Regions from separate parts of the Lysinibacillus sp. NPDC094177 genome, predicted to be linked through region 1. Evidence: riboswitches for the same ligand, from Rfam matches in the RefSeq annotation. Region 1 holds a riboswitch; the other holds the start of a gene.
The links. Region 1 has a riboswitch for thiamine pyrophosphate ahead of ACQKNC_RS10500 (ABC transporter substrate-binding protein). Riboswitches for the same ligand answer to the same signal wherever they lie in the genome.

Region 1 (7,759 bases):
TTATTACTTGGTGGGCATCAAAACGAACTTCTTCTGCAAGCGATTTCTATACTGCAGGTGGTGGTTTAACAGGCTGGCAAAATGGACTAGCCATTGCTGGTGACTACTTATCAGCTGCATCTTTCTTAGGGATCGCCGGAGCAGTTGCATTATTTGGATTTGATGGATTCTTCTTCTCTATCGGTTATTTAGTAGCTTACTTAGTGGTTCTTTACATCGTTGCTGAGCCATTACGTAATCTTGGTAAATTTACATTAGCCGATATGATCACAGCGCGTTTTGACAGCGCTAAAGTTCGTGGTACTGCAGCTTTAAGCACTATTACAATTGTATTATTCTACATGATTGCACAACTAGTTGGTGCAGGAGCACTTATTCAATTACTTTTAGGAATCGATTATTGGGTTGCGGTTTTAATCGTAGGTTTTATGATGACAACTTACGTACTATTTGGTGGTATGACTGCAACATCTTGGGTACAAATTGTTAAAGCTTGTCTTTTAATGTTAGGTACAGTCATTATTTCATTCTTAGTATTAAAAGAATTCGGCTTTAGTATTGCAAATATGTTCAAAGAAATGGAAACTGCAACGGATAGCGGTGCAGCTTACTTGAATCCAGGTCTTAAATATTCAAATGGTATTGATACTATTTCAATGTTAATCGCTCTAGTATTAGGTACAGCTGGTCTTCCACATATCCTAATGCGCTTCTTTACAGTTAAAGATGCGAAAACTGCTCGTTCTTCAGTAATTTGGGCTACTTGGATTGTAGGTATCTTCTACATTCTAACAATCTTCTTAGGCTTCGGTGCAGCTAAATTCGTTGGTAAAGAAGCAATTATTAATGCAAACGCTGCTGGTAATATGGCTGCTCCACTTCTTGCGAAAGCACTTGGTGGTGACATTTTATTCTCATTCGTATGTGCGGTAGCTTTCGCAACAATCTTAGCGGTGGTAGCTGGTCTTGTGCTTTCTGGCGCATCTGCCCTATCACATGATATTTACGGTCAAATTATTAAAAAGGGTAAAGTTACAGAGAAAGAGCAAGTACTTGCAGCTCGTATCGGTTCCATTACAATCGCTGTTATTTCAATCCTTTTAGCACTAGGTGCTCAAACATTAAACGTAGCGTTCTTAGTATCACTTGCATTCTGTATTGCAGGTTCAGCTAACCTACCTGTAATCATTTATACAATCTACTGGAAACGCTTTAATACAGCTGGTGCTATTACAGCAATGTTAACAGGTTTAATCTCTGCTTTAATTCTTGTTGCAGTTTCACCAAACCTTTGGAATCCAGTTGAAGGAAAAGCAATTTTCGTTGGGAATCCGTTAATTTCGTTAACGAACCCGGCAATAATTTCTGTACCACTTGGCTTCCTTGGAGGTTTCATCGGAACATTGCTTTCTAAGGAATCAGATGCTAAGAAATATCGTGAAGTGGATGTTAAAGCAAACACAGGTATTTCTGTACAAGATGTATCTCACTAATAATATGACAACCACCTCGTAAGTTAATAATACTTACGAGGTTTTACTTTTTCTTCCGTATTCGGTACTATATTTACAAATGACAATTGGGGGTAAGATAACATGACACACTCAAAAGCAAAAAAGAAGCGTATGCATGTAAAGCGAACTAAAGGGAAAGACGTTGAAAAAAATCGTCAGTTCTCCCCTTTCAGTACACATGAACGTCTAACGAAAACTAAAAAAGAAAGCCTTGAACAAAATTTTACAAAGTATAGAAAACACAACCACTCTGACGATGATTAGTGGTTGTGTTTTGCTTTTAATGAGACATTATAGTGATTCTGATATTTTTATCAGCGATGTTTGATGCTTTATCAGCGATTCTAGCACTTTTATCAGCGATGTTTGAGCTTTATCAGCGATTCTAGTACTTTTAACAAAAAACACAGTTGCTCTTTAAAAGAACAGCTGTGTTTTTTGCTATAAATTATAAAATATTGTCGTATTCCTTGTGATGATGCGCGCCGCTTCCTGTGTTGTAAGCCCCTTTATCGAAGCAATAACCTCTATGGAATGATCCATCATCCAAGGAGATGTTCGTTTATTGTCAAATTGCCCTTCAAAAGGCCATGGTCCATCTGTTTCTACCATCATCAGCTCGATTGGATATTGTTTAATAAGCTGTTGAATCTCCGCTTCATACGTACAATCAGGCGTGACTGAAATGAAATACCCATTATGAATCATTCGTTCTATCACTTCCTCATCGCCTTTAAACCAATGAAAATGTGCTTTCGTTACATGATGTTTTTCTAGCAAATCACAAACAATCGCCGCATCCTCATAAACCGCATGTAACACAATTGGTTTATTTAATTCCTTTGCCAGTACTATAAACCGTTCTAACAATGACACATACGGACGAACCTCAATTGCCTTCTCCTGACTCAAATAATAAGGTAAACCTACCTCGCCAATTGCTACCATTTCATGAGCATGTTGGCGTATCCAATCGAATAAAGCGTCTTCCTCCGAATCATTAGATAACGGTTGTTCAGGATGATAGCCAAACGCTGCCTTCACCTTTACATAGGCTTGTGACAGCTTCAACGTCTTCTCGCACGAAGGAAGATTCATACTAACGGCAATGACATATTCTACTTCCTCTAGCAAAGTTGGTACTTCATTTTCCATATACTGATCTAAATGAATATGCGCATCAATCAACATTCGCGTCATCCTTTTCTTCTTTTAAATACGTGAACAACTGTTGCTTCAGGGCCGTAAATGTAGCGGAATGTCGAATTTCTTCTTGTCGTGGCCTCGCAAAAGGTACGATAATTTCCTTTTTCATCGTCGCTGGCCGTTTCGTGAGTACGATGATACGATCGGCTAAAAAGAGAGCTTCTTCGATACTATGTGTAACGAACAATATAGATTTTCGATATTCCTCCCATATTGATAAAAGCCACGCCTGCATTTCAAGCCTTGTAAACTCATCAAGTGCAGAGAACGGCTCATCTAAGCATAAAATGGGCTTGTCACTAATAATTGCACGAATAAATGACACTCGCTGTTGCATACCGCCAGACAACTCATTTGGATACGCATTTTCAAACGCTGCAAGCCCTACTTTGTCTAACCATTCCAAGGCGCGTTCAATATTTGGTTTTTGCTGAAGCTCCTCAACGATCGTCACATTTTCTACTATCGTACGCCAAGGCAGTAAACATGGTTGCTGAGGCATATAGCCAATCGTACCTCTTTTTTGCTGGATATCTGTACCGTTTAATAAGATAGCTCCCTTATCAATAGAAGTCACACCACCAATTAATTGAAAGAGTGTGCTTTTTCCACTTCCTGAAGGGCCTATAATCGCCACAAATTCCCCGTCCTTCACTTCAAAAGATAAATTACGAATGACTGGAAGGGAATCAAATGATTTATCAATGTTTTGAATGCTGAGCATGTAAGCCTCTTCCCTTCACAACAAGCTTTTCTAATAATCGAATAGCACTAAATAATAGTAAACTTAAAAATACAATAGCAAAAATCGCTACAAACACACGATCCGTTCGAAATGATGATTGTGCCAATGTCATATAGACACCAATCCCCTTTTTCGCACCTAGCCATTCCGCAATGACAGCCCCCATTACGCTATACGTTGCCGCAATCTTAATGCCTGAAAAAATCGCAGGGTACGCATAGGGCCATTCAAGCTTCCAAAAGGTTTGTGCTTTCGTTGCCCCAATCATTTCAAAATAATGCTTGAGTTCAGGCGAGGTTTGACGAAAGCCATCCATTGCCGAAATAACGATAGGGAAAAAGCACACAAGACAAATAATAATAAGCTTTGGCAATAAACCAAAGCCAAACCAAATAACTAATAACGGTGCTAGGACGAGCACAGGGACATTCTGCGACATAATGAGAATAGGATAAAATAGCTCCCGTACAAACGCAAAACGATGTAATAATACGGCAACTGTTAGCCCACATAATATCCCGATGGCAAGACCTAGAAGTGCTAATTGAACAGTTGCAAACGCATGCGGCAAGAACGTATCATACGATTGAAAGCCTTCTTTCAAAATGGCACTCGGTGCAGGCAATAGCCATTGTGGAACATCTGCAAATCGGACAATTAGTTCCCATATGAATAAGAGGAAGACGATAAAAATTATCGTCCTCCCTTGTTTGAAAGCCTGTTTCATCACTGGTATTTCTCCGTTAGCGTATCCATTGTAATACCTGATGGCTGATATAAAATTTTCACTTGCGTAATGACATTGATAGCGCCAATCTCAATCATCTTGTCATTCATTTTTTCAATGATTTGTAGCAAAGTTGATAACTCACCCTCCATTGTAGTTTCTAGTGGATGAACTTCGTATTTAACCCCTGAAGCGTCTATAACCGCAATCGCTGCATCAACAAATGGGATCACATCTTCATATTTTTCAGTTTTCGGGATAATTTGTACACTTATTAATGAGTTTGCCATACTACTTTGTCTCCTTTTTCGGTAAAAAGTCGTTTGTAAATGCTTGTTTTGCGTTAAATTCGCCTTCTAATACTTTGTTGTCTGTCATCCATTTCGCGTAGTTTTCCCAGACAGTTAATTTTTGCTCGCCCCATTGTGAAGCGTCATCTTGATACTTATCTGCTAGCCATTCCTGACTTTTATGCACAAGGTTTTTATCTAAATCAGGTACCGCTTCTAATAAAATATCAGCCGCTTCTTTTGGATGATTTATCGCGTATTCATAGCCCTTTGCTGCAGCAGCGACAAATGCTTTTACTGTCTCTGGGTCATTCTTAATCATTTTTTCGTTTGTAGCTAGTACAGGTGTGTAATAATCTAACTGATCACTATAATCTGTTAAATATAGCATGTTTAGTTTTTCGCCACGTAGTTCTGCTTCGATCCCTGTCCACGCATAATAAATCCACGCAAAATCAATATCTTTTTTCATCATTGTGAAGAAATCCATATCACCTGCATTGACAATATCTAACTTATTAATATCTGCATTATCTTTTTGCATAAGTGATTGTAACACTGCCTTTTCAACTGGTGCACCCCAACCACCGTATGTTTTACCTTCAAAATCCTTCGGAGACTTAATGCCTTTTGATGCAATAGATGCGAAGCCAGAAGTATTATGTTGAATAATCGCTGCAACGGATACTAAAGGTACGCCCTGCACACGTGCCTGTGTAATCCCTTCCTGGTAGCTTACACCAAACTGAGCCTTACCAGACGCCACTAGTTGATCTGCACCCGTTTCGCCAGGTAATAAAATATCAACATCTAGGCCCTGTTCTTTAAAGTAGCCAAGTTTTTTAGCTACATATAAACCTGTGTGATTTGTATTCGGCGTCCAATCTAGCACGACCGATACCTTTTTTAATGCATTCGCATCGTTTTTATCCTTTGTTTCCTGTTTTTCGCTACAGCCCACTAACGTTAAAAGTGTAGCCAACAGGATAAATAACCATTTTTTCATATTTAATCCTCCCAGAAAGTAATGTGAAAGTGTACATGAATGAATGTTTTCACCAGAAGAAAGCGTAATCACAATTAGTATGTACCCAAGGTTTGCACATACTACAAAAACATAAAAAAAACGCCTAGGATTCCACCCAGACGTTTTACAATCAGTATCAAAAACTTTCTTTTTTTGAATAGATGTTCCCTACGCTGGTACGAGCCAAATCAGGTTCAAAGGGTCAGCATCTATCGGACACAATCTCAGCTGGCAACACCAGCCCCCCTACATTCTTTCCATATGAACTTTTCGTGATTATTATACCCATATCAATCCGGAATTGACAAGGGGCTGTTTATCGTTAGCGCTGAATTATTATTTCACAGCCTCATTTGTAAATCGTTCCTTAAAGAAAGCAAGGTAAAAAATCACCACTGTAATTGAGGAGGACACTGAAAAACTCTAAAATAGGATGTTTTTACAGTATTTTTTTGCATGAGGATTATTTTACTTTGCAAGGATTTAGCGCGGCGGCGTGAGACTCCTGCGGGAAAGCGAGACAGACGAGAGCCCGCACGAAGCAAAGCGTAGGAGGAGGCTCGTCGCTCGCCCGCGGAAAGCGAACGCCAGAGCGCTAAATCCTAATGATAGATTTTTATTAGAGTTTTATTGAAAAAACCACTTTTTCAGTGGCCTCGTAATTGAGGCCTCATGCTTTTAACGTAATTAATAACTAAATATACAAAAAATTCTTTCGTTATATTGACAATGGTAACAAATTACAATAAAATTTGATTGATTAATCAATCATTTGTTATGAAAGGAATGTTTAAATGAAAACTATACTTACTAATGATGAAAAAAAGAAGAGAAAAAGATCTACTATCCTAAACGCCGCCATTAAATTATATAGTGTGAATGGATTTGCCGAGACAAAAGTTGCTGACATAGCAAAAGAAGCTGGTGTTAGCTTTGGTACCGTATTTACATATTTTGATTCAAAAGAAGTACTTTATGAAGTAGCTATTTTGGAGCCATTGGAAGAAATCAAACCTTATTTTATGGAGTTAGAAGAACATTTTAAAGGTGAGCCTCTTGAAGTTGTGAAGGAAATGATAGATTGCCATATACAACTTTTTTCAACGAGAAGTGAATACTTACGTCTTATTCAGCAGATTCTTGCAAGACCTGATCGTTTCCCAAAGCTTTTTAAGGAACTAGATGATTTCGTAAAAGTATTTATACACAGTATTTATTCGGTTATTAAAGAAGGTCAAAGGCTTGGGTACTTTTATGAAGAAACACCTTCATTAATTGCTGAGTCATACTTATCCATCTTAAACGGAATGCGTTTAACATTTATTGATGAATATACAAACGTCATGCAGAAGAATATCTCGAGACAAGCTCTGAGATTATTTGGGCCAATCTCAAATAAATAAGCCACCTCCCCCTTTGCCTGACCAACACCAGTAGACAATATATTATTAAATAGGAGTGATTATATGAAATTGAGAGATATCCATCCTAACATCAAACTTCGCCTAGCCATGCAATTTCTAGGCGGCCTTATTTCTATGGCTGTTACCCCTTTTCTGGCAATTTATTTTACTCAAAATATCGGAGCTACTAAAACGGCTATTATTCTTATAGTAATAGTGATTAGTGGTGTCATTGGAGGATTTATCGGAGGGCATATTTCAGATAAAATTGGGCGAAAAAAAATAATGATTTATGCTGAAATTGGAATTTTGCTTTCGTATCTGTTAATAGCACTTTGTAATTCACCTTGGTTTAACCTTCCTTATATTTCTGCAGCATTCTTCATCATCAATATGTTTTGTGGAGGAATGTTTCAGCCTGCCGCCCAAGCTATGATGATTGATGTTACTAATTCCGAATCGAGAAAGCTTGTATTTACAATTAGCTACTGGTTGGGGAATTTATCAACTGCAATTGGAGGAATTATTGGAGCATTTCTTTTTAAAAATTACTTATTTGAGCTATTTATCGGGATTTCACTAATTTCTTTGCTATCTGTATTCATGACCATATTCTTTATCACAGAAACCTACTTACCTGTACCTTCACCTAAGACTTCTTCTACTCATAAGAAAGAATTTTCACTAATAGAGATGTTTCAAACTTATTCAACCGTTTTAAAAGATATGCTGTTTATGTTTTATATTTTAGGAGCAATCTTGATCTTTACCTTGGAACAGTCTTTATCGAACTATATTGGGATTCGTCTTGATAAAGATATACCCCAGCAGTCAGCTTCATTGTTTG
Region 2 (7,759 bases), on a different contig from region 1:
ATGCTATTGATGATACGCCCTATCCAATCACGGAATAACACATCTGACCAAGTCAACTTCTCATGTTTTAATGAAATAACACGTAATCCAAATATCATTTTCCCTAATGTTTGCCCCAAAAATTTCGTCATTAATACGAAATAACTGTAATAGAGAATAGCAGATATAATCGAAATTGGTGCATACCACACTGTTTCTGATAATGACCAATCCATGAAATAAAAAATTGGATTAACGAGAATTCCACATACTGCTGTAATAACGAATCCATCTAATAAAAATGCCCAAAAACGAATCCAAAATCCTGCCGTTTTTAATGCATAGTTTTTATTTGTAATTGGCTTATCAATTAGGAGTGTATTCTCCATAGAGGGTGAACCTTGCATAACAATTTCATTGTTTGTCATTGTACTCCCTCCTTAGTTTTCGCCATATAAGTACATCATTTTTGGTGCTTTATAATCTGCCATAATTTTCATCAGCATTTTTTCCTCTGCTGAAGGACCAAACATTGAGCCAATCTTCATCCCAACATATGATTGCCAGCCACCCACATCATATGAATACTCAAATAATTCTGCGTCCTCTAAACCAAAGTCTTTACGCAGTGCAGCAATTGTTGCTTCCTCATCGCCAATCTCATCTACTAAGCCCGCTTCAAGAGCCTTCTTACCACTAAGAATTCGACCATCGGCAACTTTTTTTACATCGGCTTCAGACATATTACGCCCTTTTGCTACAATATTAACGAATTCCTGATAAGTTTCATTAATCATGTCTTGCATCATAGCACGTTCTTCCGGTGTCACTTCACGCATTGGGCTAAGCATATCTTTATGTTCACCAGATTTAAACGTTTCATATTTAATACCGACTTTTTCTGCTAACGCCTGATAATTAATAGATTGCATAATGACACCAATCGAACCTGTAATTGTATCACGTTGCGCAAATATTTTATCTGCAGGTGCTGAAATGTAATAACCACCTGAAGCTGCCATCGAATCCATAGAAACATAGATTGGAATTTGTCGCTCTTCTTTAATTTTCAAAAGCTTTTTATAAATTTCTGCTGATTCCTTTACACCGCCACCTGGTGAATTAACACTTAGGACGATACCTTCCACAGTATCATCATATAAAATATTATCTAATTGATTTAAGAAAAATTGATGATCATAAGAAACTGCTTGCCATGCTGTACTTGAGCCAACATCTTGAATCGTACCATCGACCTTTAAGTATGCAATACGTTTATCCATATCGCCACTTTCTTTAACCTCTTCCATTACCGTCAAGTCATTTCCAGCTACCAAGCTATCAAAATTGCTAAAGAAATCCGATTTAAATATTGCAAAAATAGTGTTGATTCCTAACGAAAATACTAATAGTACACCAGCAATTATTAAAGCGGCCCACCTTTTACCATTCATTCCATTCCGCCTCCTCATAACGTAATACGATTGATACCCTAATTTGTTTCATACTTATCGCAATAATAACGTGATCTTATCACGGTGATGAGCCAATACTATTGCTTTAACCTATTCAACCTATAATACATTACCTAATCTCAAAAAAAAAATCAAAGTTCATAAAAAAAGCAGGAACTTTGATTTTCGACATTATTTCCTAGGAAATTAATGATGATTGATGTAATGGACTTTTTCTTGCTCACGTAGTTCGACACGACGAATTTTGCCTGATGTAGTCTTTGGTAGCTCAGTAACAAACTCAATCGCACGAGGATATTTATAAGGTGCTGTTAAAGTTTTCACATGGTTTTGTAATTTTTTAATAAGTACTTCATCACCAACTTCTCCGTCACAGAGCACAACAAATGCCTTTACGAGATTACCACGAATCCCATCCGGACTTGCGACAACGGCAGTTTCTTTCACTGCTGGATGCTTCAGTAAAGCATCTTCTACCTCAAATGGGCCTATCGTATATCCAGACGATATAATGACATCATCCCCACGTCCTTCGAACCAAAAATATCCATCTCCATCTTTATATGCACGATCCCCAGTAATATACCAATCGCCTCTAAATTGTAAATTTGTACGTTCAGGATCGTTTAAATATTTTTTAAATAACGCGGGTGTTTCACAGTGTACAGCAATATCTCCAACTTCTCCAATTGCAACAGGATTTCCAAAATCATCGATAATTTCAACAGTATTACCCGGAGTAGGTTTACCCATTGAGCCCATTCTAGCCTCCATCCCTACCATTGTACCAACAAGTAATGTATTCTCTGTTTGTCCATAGCCATCTCGTACTTGTAGATTAAAGACCTCGGAAAATACTTTGATCACTTCACTATTTAAAGGTTCACCCGCTGACACAGCTTGACGTATTGTACTTAAATTGAAATCATGTAAATTTTCAAGCCCTGCCATAAGACGGTATTCGGTTGGCGTGCAACACAGAATATTAATATTGAATTTTTCAAGCAGTGAAAGGTATGTTGCTGCATCAAAGTGTCCTTTGTAAACAAATGCTGTAGCACCACTTCCTAAAGTAGCTAGAAACGGACTCCAAATCCATTTTTGCCAGCCAGGCGCTGCTGTAGCCCAAACAATGTCACCTTCTTGAACACCTAACCAATTTGGTGCAGTAGTTCGTAAGTGTGCGTAACCCCAGCTATGTGTATGTACCGCTGCCTTCGGATTACCTGTTGTACCACTCGTATATGCTAAAAATGCAATATCTGTACTCTTAGTCGGCGTAATGCTTATGTAGGTTGTTGGTTGGCTTTGCATTTTTTCAAGCAACGGCTGCCAAGGTTCATGTGCATGACCAATGACAAATTGCTGTATTTCTTGTAAATTTTCTACATTATCAAATTGTTCAATATAAGGCTCAAATGCAACGACGCCTTTTGCATCAGCATGATTGATTCGATATTCAATATCCTTAGTTCTTAGCATTTCTGAGCTAGGTATAATGGTTAAACCTGCCTTTAAGGCAGCAATGTACACAATATACGCTTCAACCGATCTCGGTACCATGACTAAAATAACATCACCTTTTTTTAAACCTTGAGATGTAAATACATGTGCTGCCTGATTCGCCTTTTCAAGTAAAGCTGTATATGTTATATACTGAATTTCCTCGTCTTCGTTATAAACTAATAATGCATTTTTTGTAGAATCCTGAGCATATTTTTCAATTTCCTCTGAAATGTTATACCATTCTGGTGCAATTAAATCTTCTCTTCTCATGGCAAATGCCCCCTTTTGTTACGCTTATTATAAAACTCAATTTTTATCTTTTTCAATGGAATACACTCTAATTCAGTAAAGTAGTGACAACTATCATGCTCTGCTATATGGCATCAGTCACGTTTTGGTTCTATTAATTTCAACTTGGAGTAATTATTGCTGTCGCTTCGTTATCACTTCGCTTTCGCACAGAAATCATTTGTTGCTGTCGCTTCGTTATCACTTCGCTTTCGCACAGAAATCATTTGTTGCTGTCGCTTCCCTATAAAAACTTACTATTGAACATGAATGAATAATATGGTACATTTTGGTCAACTAAAAGCATGATTGCAGGGGGACTCATTTAGAGTTGAGAAGGTAAAACCTGACCCTTTGAACCTGTTAGTTAATACTGACGTAGGGAGCAATTCACATCTATTTACTGATGAAAGGCTCTTTTGCGTGTTTTTTCTACACGAAAAAGAGCCTTTTTTGCACGCTTACGTCCATCCAACAAGGAGGACTTAAATTGGTATTTCATACTATCCGCAAACAAAATCCACTTATTCATTGTATTACTAATTATGTTGTGGCTAATTTTCAAGCAAATGGCTTATTAGCAATAGGCGCTTCTCCAGTCATGGCTGATGACAGTCATGAGGTTGAAGAAATGGTCGCAATTGCCTCGGGTTTATTGATAAATATCGGTACCCTTAACGAGCGAATGAAAGAATCAATGTTACTTGCAGGAAAAAAAGCAAATGCTCTTGGCATTCCCGTTATTTTAGATCCTGTTGCAGCAGGTGCAACAACCTACCGGAAACAAACGGTACAGCGACTACTGAAGGAAATTAAATTTTCGGCAATTCGTTGTAATATTGGAGAGCTTGCGGCTATCGCTAATGTAGACTGGCAACAAAAAGGCGTAGATAGCGGTAGTGGTTCAATATCTTTAGAAGTTGAAGCACAGAAAATAGCTCAACTCTACAAATGTATTGTTATTGTGACTGGTGAAAAGGATTTTATTACTGATGGTAAACATCAGCAATGGGTTACAGGTGGCAATTCTCAAATGACAGAAGTTACTGGAACAGGTTGCTTATTGAGTGCAATTTGTTGTGCCTCCTTCGCTGCAGGAGATAAACCATTTGACCAATTGGTAGAAACATTATCGCTTTATAAAAAAGTGGCAGAGCAAGCCACTTCTTCTTCTCAATATATTGGAGATTTTCAAATTGCAGTATTAAATGAACTACATCGCCTTTCCAAGGATGGTGAAGAATGATGCATATTGTAACGACAATTGCTGGTTCAGATAGTGGCGGCGGTGCAGGCATACAGGCTGATTTAAAAACATTTCAGGAATTAAAGGTATTTGGAACGTCTGTTATTACAGCTTTAACAGCCCAGAACACACTTGGCGTATCAGATGTCTTACCAATTGAAGTGAGCTTTATTGAGAAACAACTTAAAGCGCTAATCAAGGATTTTTCAATTAGTGCTGTTAAAACAGGAATGCTGTTTTCCTCCGAAATAATACAATCAATTGCACATATTTTAGCCAAATTAAATATTCCGCTTATTGTAGATCCTGTCATGATTGCAAAAGGTGGCGAAAGCTTATTACAGCAAGAAGCCATTGAGGCAATACGTAGTTATTTACTACCTTTAGCAACAATTGTAACACCGAACATTCCTGAAGCAGAAACCCTTTCAGGAAGGAAAATCAATTCTTTTGTAGATATTAAAGCAGCAGCTCAGGTCTTATTACAAATGGGTGTTCAATGTGTCATTATTAAAGGCGGTCATTTAGAGGATAAATGTTTTGCTATTGATTATGTATTTTTTAAAGATGGTCGGTCATTTTTCATGCAGTCCACTCGTATTGCAACAAAAAATACGCATGGTACAGGCTGCACATTTTCTGCGGCATTAACAGCTTTTCTTGGCCGTGGATTACCTTTAGAAGAAGCCATTGAGGAAGCTAAAAAATTTATTCAATTAGCAATAACTTATGATTTATCTATTGGTAATGGCCATGGTCCAACAAATCATTTTGCTTATCAAAAATATAAGGATTCCTGTGAGGTGATCATTCATGAAACGTGACAATCTACAGTTATATTTTATTATGGGTACCAGTAATGTTTTAAATCATGAGCCAATAAACGTTTTAGAGAAAGCTCTGCAATCTGGAATTACTATGTTTCAATACCGTGAAAAAGGGCCAAATACACTTATTGGGCAAGCCTATGAAAATTTTGCTCGCAAATGTCAAAAGCTCTGTCATCAGTATAATGTTCCATTTATCATCAATGATGATGTAGAGCTAGCTATAAAACTTAGAGCGGATGGTGTTCATATTGGACAAGGGGATTTTCCTGTGTCGATGGTACGTAAAAAAATTGGTAACATGATCCTAGGTGTTTCTGTTCATTCACAAGCTGAATTACAAACTGCTCTACAATACGGTGCTGACTATGTAGGAATTGGTCCAATTTTTCCAACAACTTCTAAAAGCGACGCCAAACCACCTAGTGGAACTGATTTTTTACAGCAAGTTCGGATACAATATCCGGAACTCCCCATCGTTGCAATTGGAGGCATAAACTGCTTGAATGCACATTCGGTATTTAAAGCAGGTGCGGATGGAATAGCAGTTATTTCTGCAATTTGCGAAAGTAAGGATATTTCTAAAACAGTCTCTACATTTAAATCATTTGTAGGATAAAGTGATATGGGAGGACCTAAAGCTTCTCATTTGATACAGATAAATTACTGCCTGTTAATAGGGATAAAAAATAACCAATTTAAACAAACTAAAACCAGTGCCTTTTACGGTCACTGGTTTTAATTTTAATAATTGCTGATTAAGCAATTATTGGTTGCTGTTTGGCATACCTTTTAATTGAGATTCTGCCATTTGTACAAGACGTTTAGTGATTTCACCGCCAACGGAACCGTTAGCACGAGCTGAAGCGTCAGCTCCTAATTGAACACCAAATTCTTGTGCAATTTCGTATTTCATTTGATCAAGTGCTTGTTGTACACCTGGTACTGCAAGCTGGTTTGAACTGCGGTTTGTGTTTGCCATGTCTCTCACCTCCTTGTGAATATAGAATGTGCGATATTAGATTTTTAATACAAAAATTTTATAGGTAAATTGTACCTAGAAAGGAAGGAGAACTAAAAAAGCCAACTCAAAATAGGCTTTGAGTTGGCTCTTCAGAAATCGCACGTTTCTTCTATAGAAGATCCGCAAATTTATCGGCTTCTTGCTCTTTTTTCGGGAAAATATAGACTTCACGGTTTTTCACTGCTCGTTCAATTAGTTCATCAAAATCCGAGAAGCTTTCATAGTGCTCAACCTTTTCAAGCTTTGGCTTTGTTTTTGGACTTGCAGGAGTAAAAATTGTACAGCAGTCTTCAAATGGCTGAATAGACGTTTCGTATGTGCCGATTCTCTCTGCAATATCGATAATTTCTAATTTATCTGCTGAGATTAATGGGCGTAAAATCGGTGTGTTAGTCACAGCATTAATAGCAGTTAGACTCTCAAGAGTTTGACTCGCTACTTGACCAAGGCTTTCACCTGTAACAATTGCTAGTGCATCAATTTCTTCACGTACTTTGTCAGCAACTTTTAGCATCATACGACGAGTTGTAGTCATCGATACATTAGACGGTACTTTTTCTTTAATAAGAACTTGAATTTCAGTGAAGGGAATTACATGTAAACGTATACTAGCTCCAAATTTCGTTAATTCATTAGCAAGTACCTTTACTTTTTCCAATGAATTTTGGCTTGTATACGGTGGGCTAAAGAAGTGAATCGCCTCTAAGCGCACTCCTCGTTTCATCATTAAATAACCAGCGACAGGACTATCTATTCCACCAGAAAGCATTAATAATGATTTACCATTGGAGCCTACAGGCATTCCACCTGCACCCTGAATAACTTGTGCCATCATATATGTTGCATCATGACGCACCTCTACACGAAGTTCGATATCAGGCTTCTTCACCTTTACTGATAAATTTTGATATTGTGGTAAAACATAACCGCCAATTTCGCGTTGAATGGCATGTGATTCTAAAGGAAATGTTTTATCTGTGCGCTTTACTTCTACTTTAAAAGTAAGCTGTTCATTTTTAAATGTATCCATAATTGTTATGGCAAGTTTTTTCATGGCCTCGATGTCTTTTTCACATGCTGCCACTGGGCTAAATGATTGAATACCAAAAATTTTAGGTAATCCTTTTAATAGAACGTCCATTTGTGTTTCATTTTGAATAGCAATAAACATTCGATCGCGCTCTGTACGAATGTGTAATTGTCCTAAATCCGCAAACGCATGACGAATATTCTCTCGTAAGCGACGAATAAAATCCATCTTGTTGCGACCTTTTGTAGAAAGTTCTCCATATCGAATTAAAATTTCTTTCCAAATCATGATTTAAATTCTCCTTTAAGTTCCATCAATACTTCATCTAATACTTGTTTAAACTTTTCTATATCTTCATTTGTTACATGTGCGCCAAAACTTATA

Region 2: another riboswitch for thiamine pyrophosphate. It lies ahead of thiM (hydroxyethylthiazole kinase); the one in region 1 lies ahead of ACQKNC_RS10500 (ABC transporter substrate-binding protein).

Annotation. Positions count from the first base shown of each region.
Region 1 covers NZ_JBNNTW010000005.1:135,289-143,047, forward strand. Annotated here, with positions in the region: gene ACQKNC_RS10470 (solute symporter family protein) at 1-1,493, shown strand, start outside; gene ACQKNC_RS10475 (hypothetical protein) at 1,596-1,778, shown strand; gene ACQKNC_RS10480 (TatD family hydrolase) at 1,956-2,705, opposite strand; gene ACQKNC_RS10485 (ABC transporter ATP-binding protein) at 2,695-3,444, opposite strand; gene ACQKNC_RS10490 (ABC transporter permease) at 3,422-4,192, opposite strand; gene ACQKNC_RS10495 (thiamine-binding protein) at 4,192-4,482, opposite strand; gene ACQKNC_RS10500 (ABC transporter substrate-binding protein) at 4,484-5,488, opposite strand; TPP riboswitch at 5,658-5,767, opposite strand; gene ACQKNC_RS10505 (TetR/AcrR family transcriptional regulator) at 6,304-6,912, shown strand; gene ACQKNC_RS10510 (MFS transporter) at 6,976-7,759, shown strand, end outside.
Region 2 covers NZ_JBNNTW010000008.1:74,286-82,044, forward strand. Annotated here, with positions in the region: gene ACQKNC_RS14315 (RDD family protein) at 1-407, opposite strand, end outside; gene sppA (signal peptide peptidase SppA) at 420-1,433, opposite strand; gene mbcS (acyl-CoA synthetase MbcS) at 1,641-3,230, opposite strand; TPP riboswitch at 3,552-3,650, shown strand; gene thiM (hydroxyethylthiazole kinase) at 3,739-4,494, shown strand; gene thiD (bifunctional hydroxymethylpyrimidine kinase/phosphomethylpyrimidine kinase) at 4,494-5,318, shown strand; gene thiE (thiamine phosphate synthase) at 5,308-5,940, shown strand; gene ACQKNC_RS14345 (small, acid-soluble spore protein, alpha/beta type) at 6,088-6,303, opposite strand; gene thiI (tRNA uracil 4-sulfurtransferase ThiI) at 6,455-7,663, opposite strand; gene ACQKNC_RS14355 (cysteine desulfurase family protein) at 7,660-7,759, opposite strand, start outside.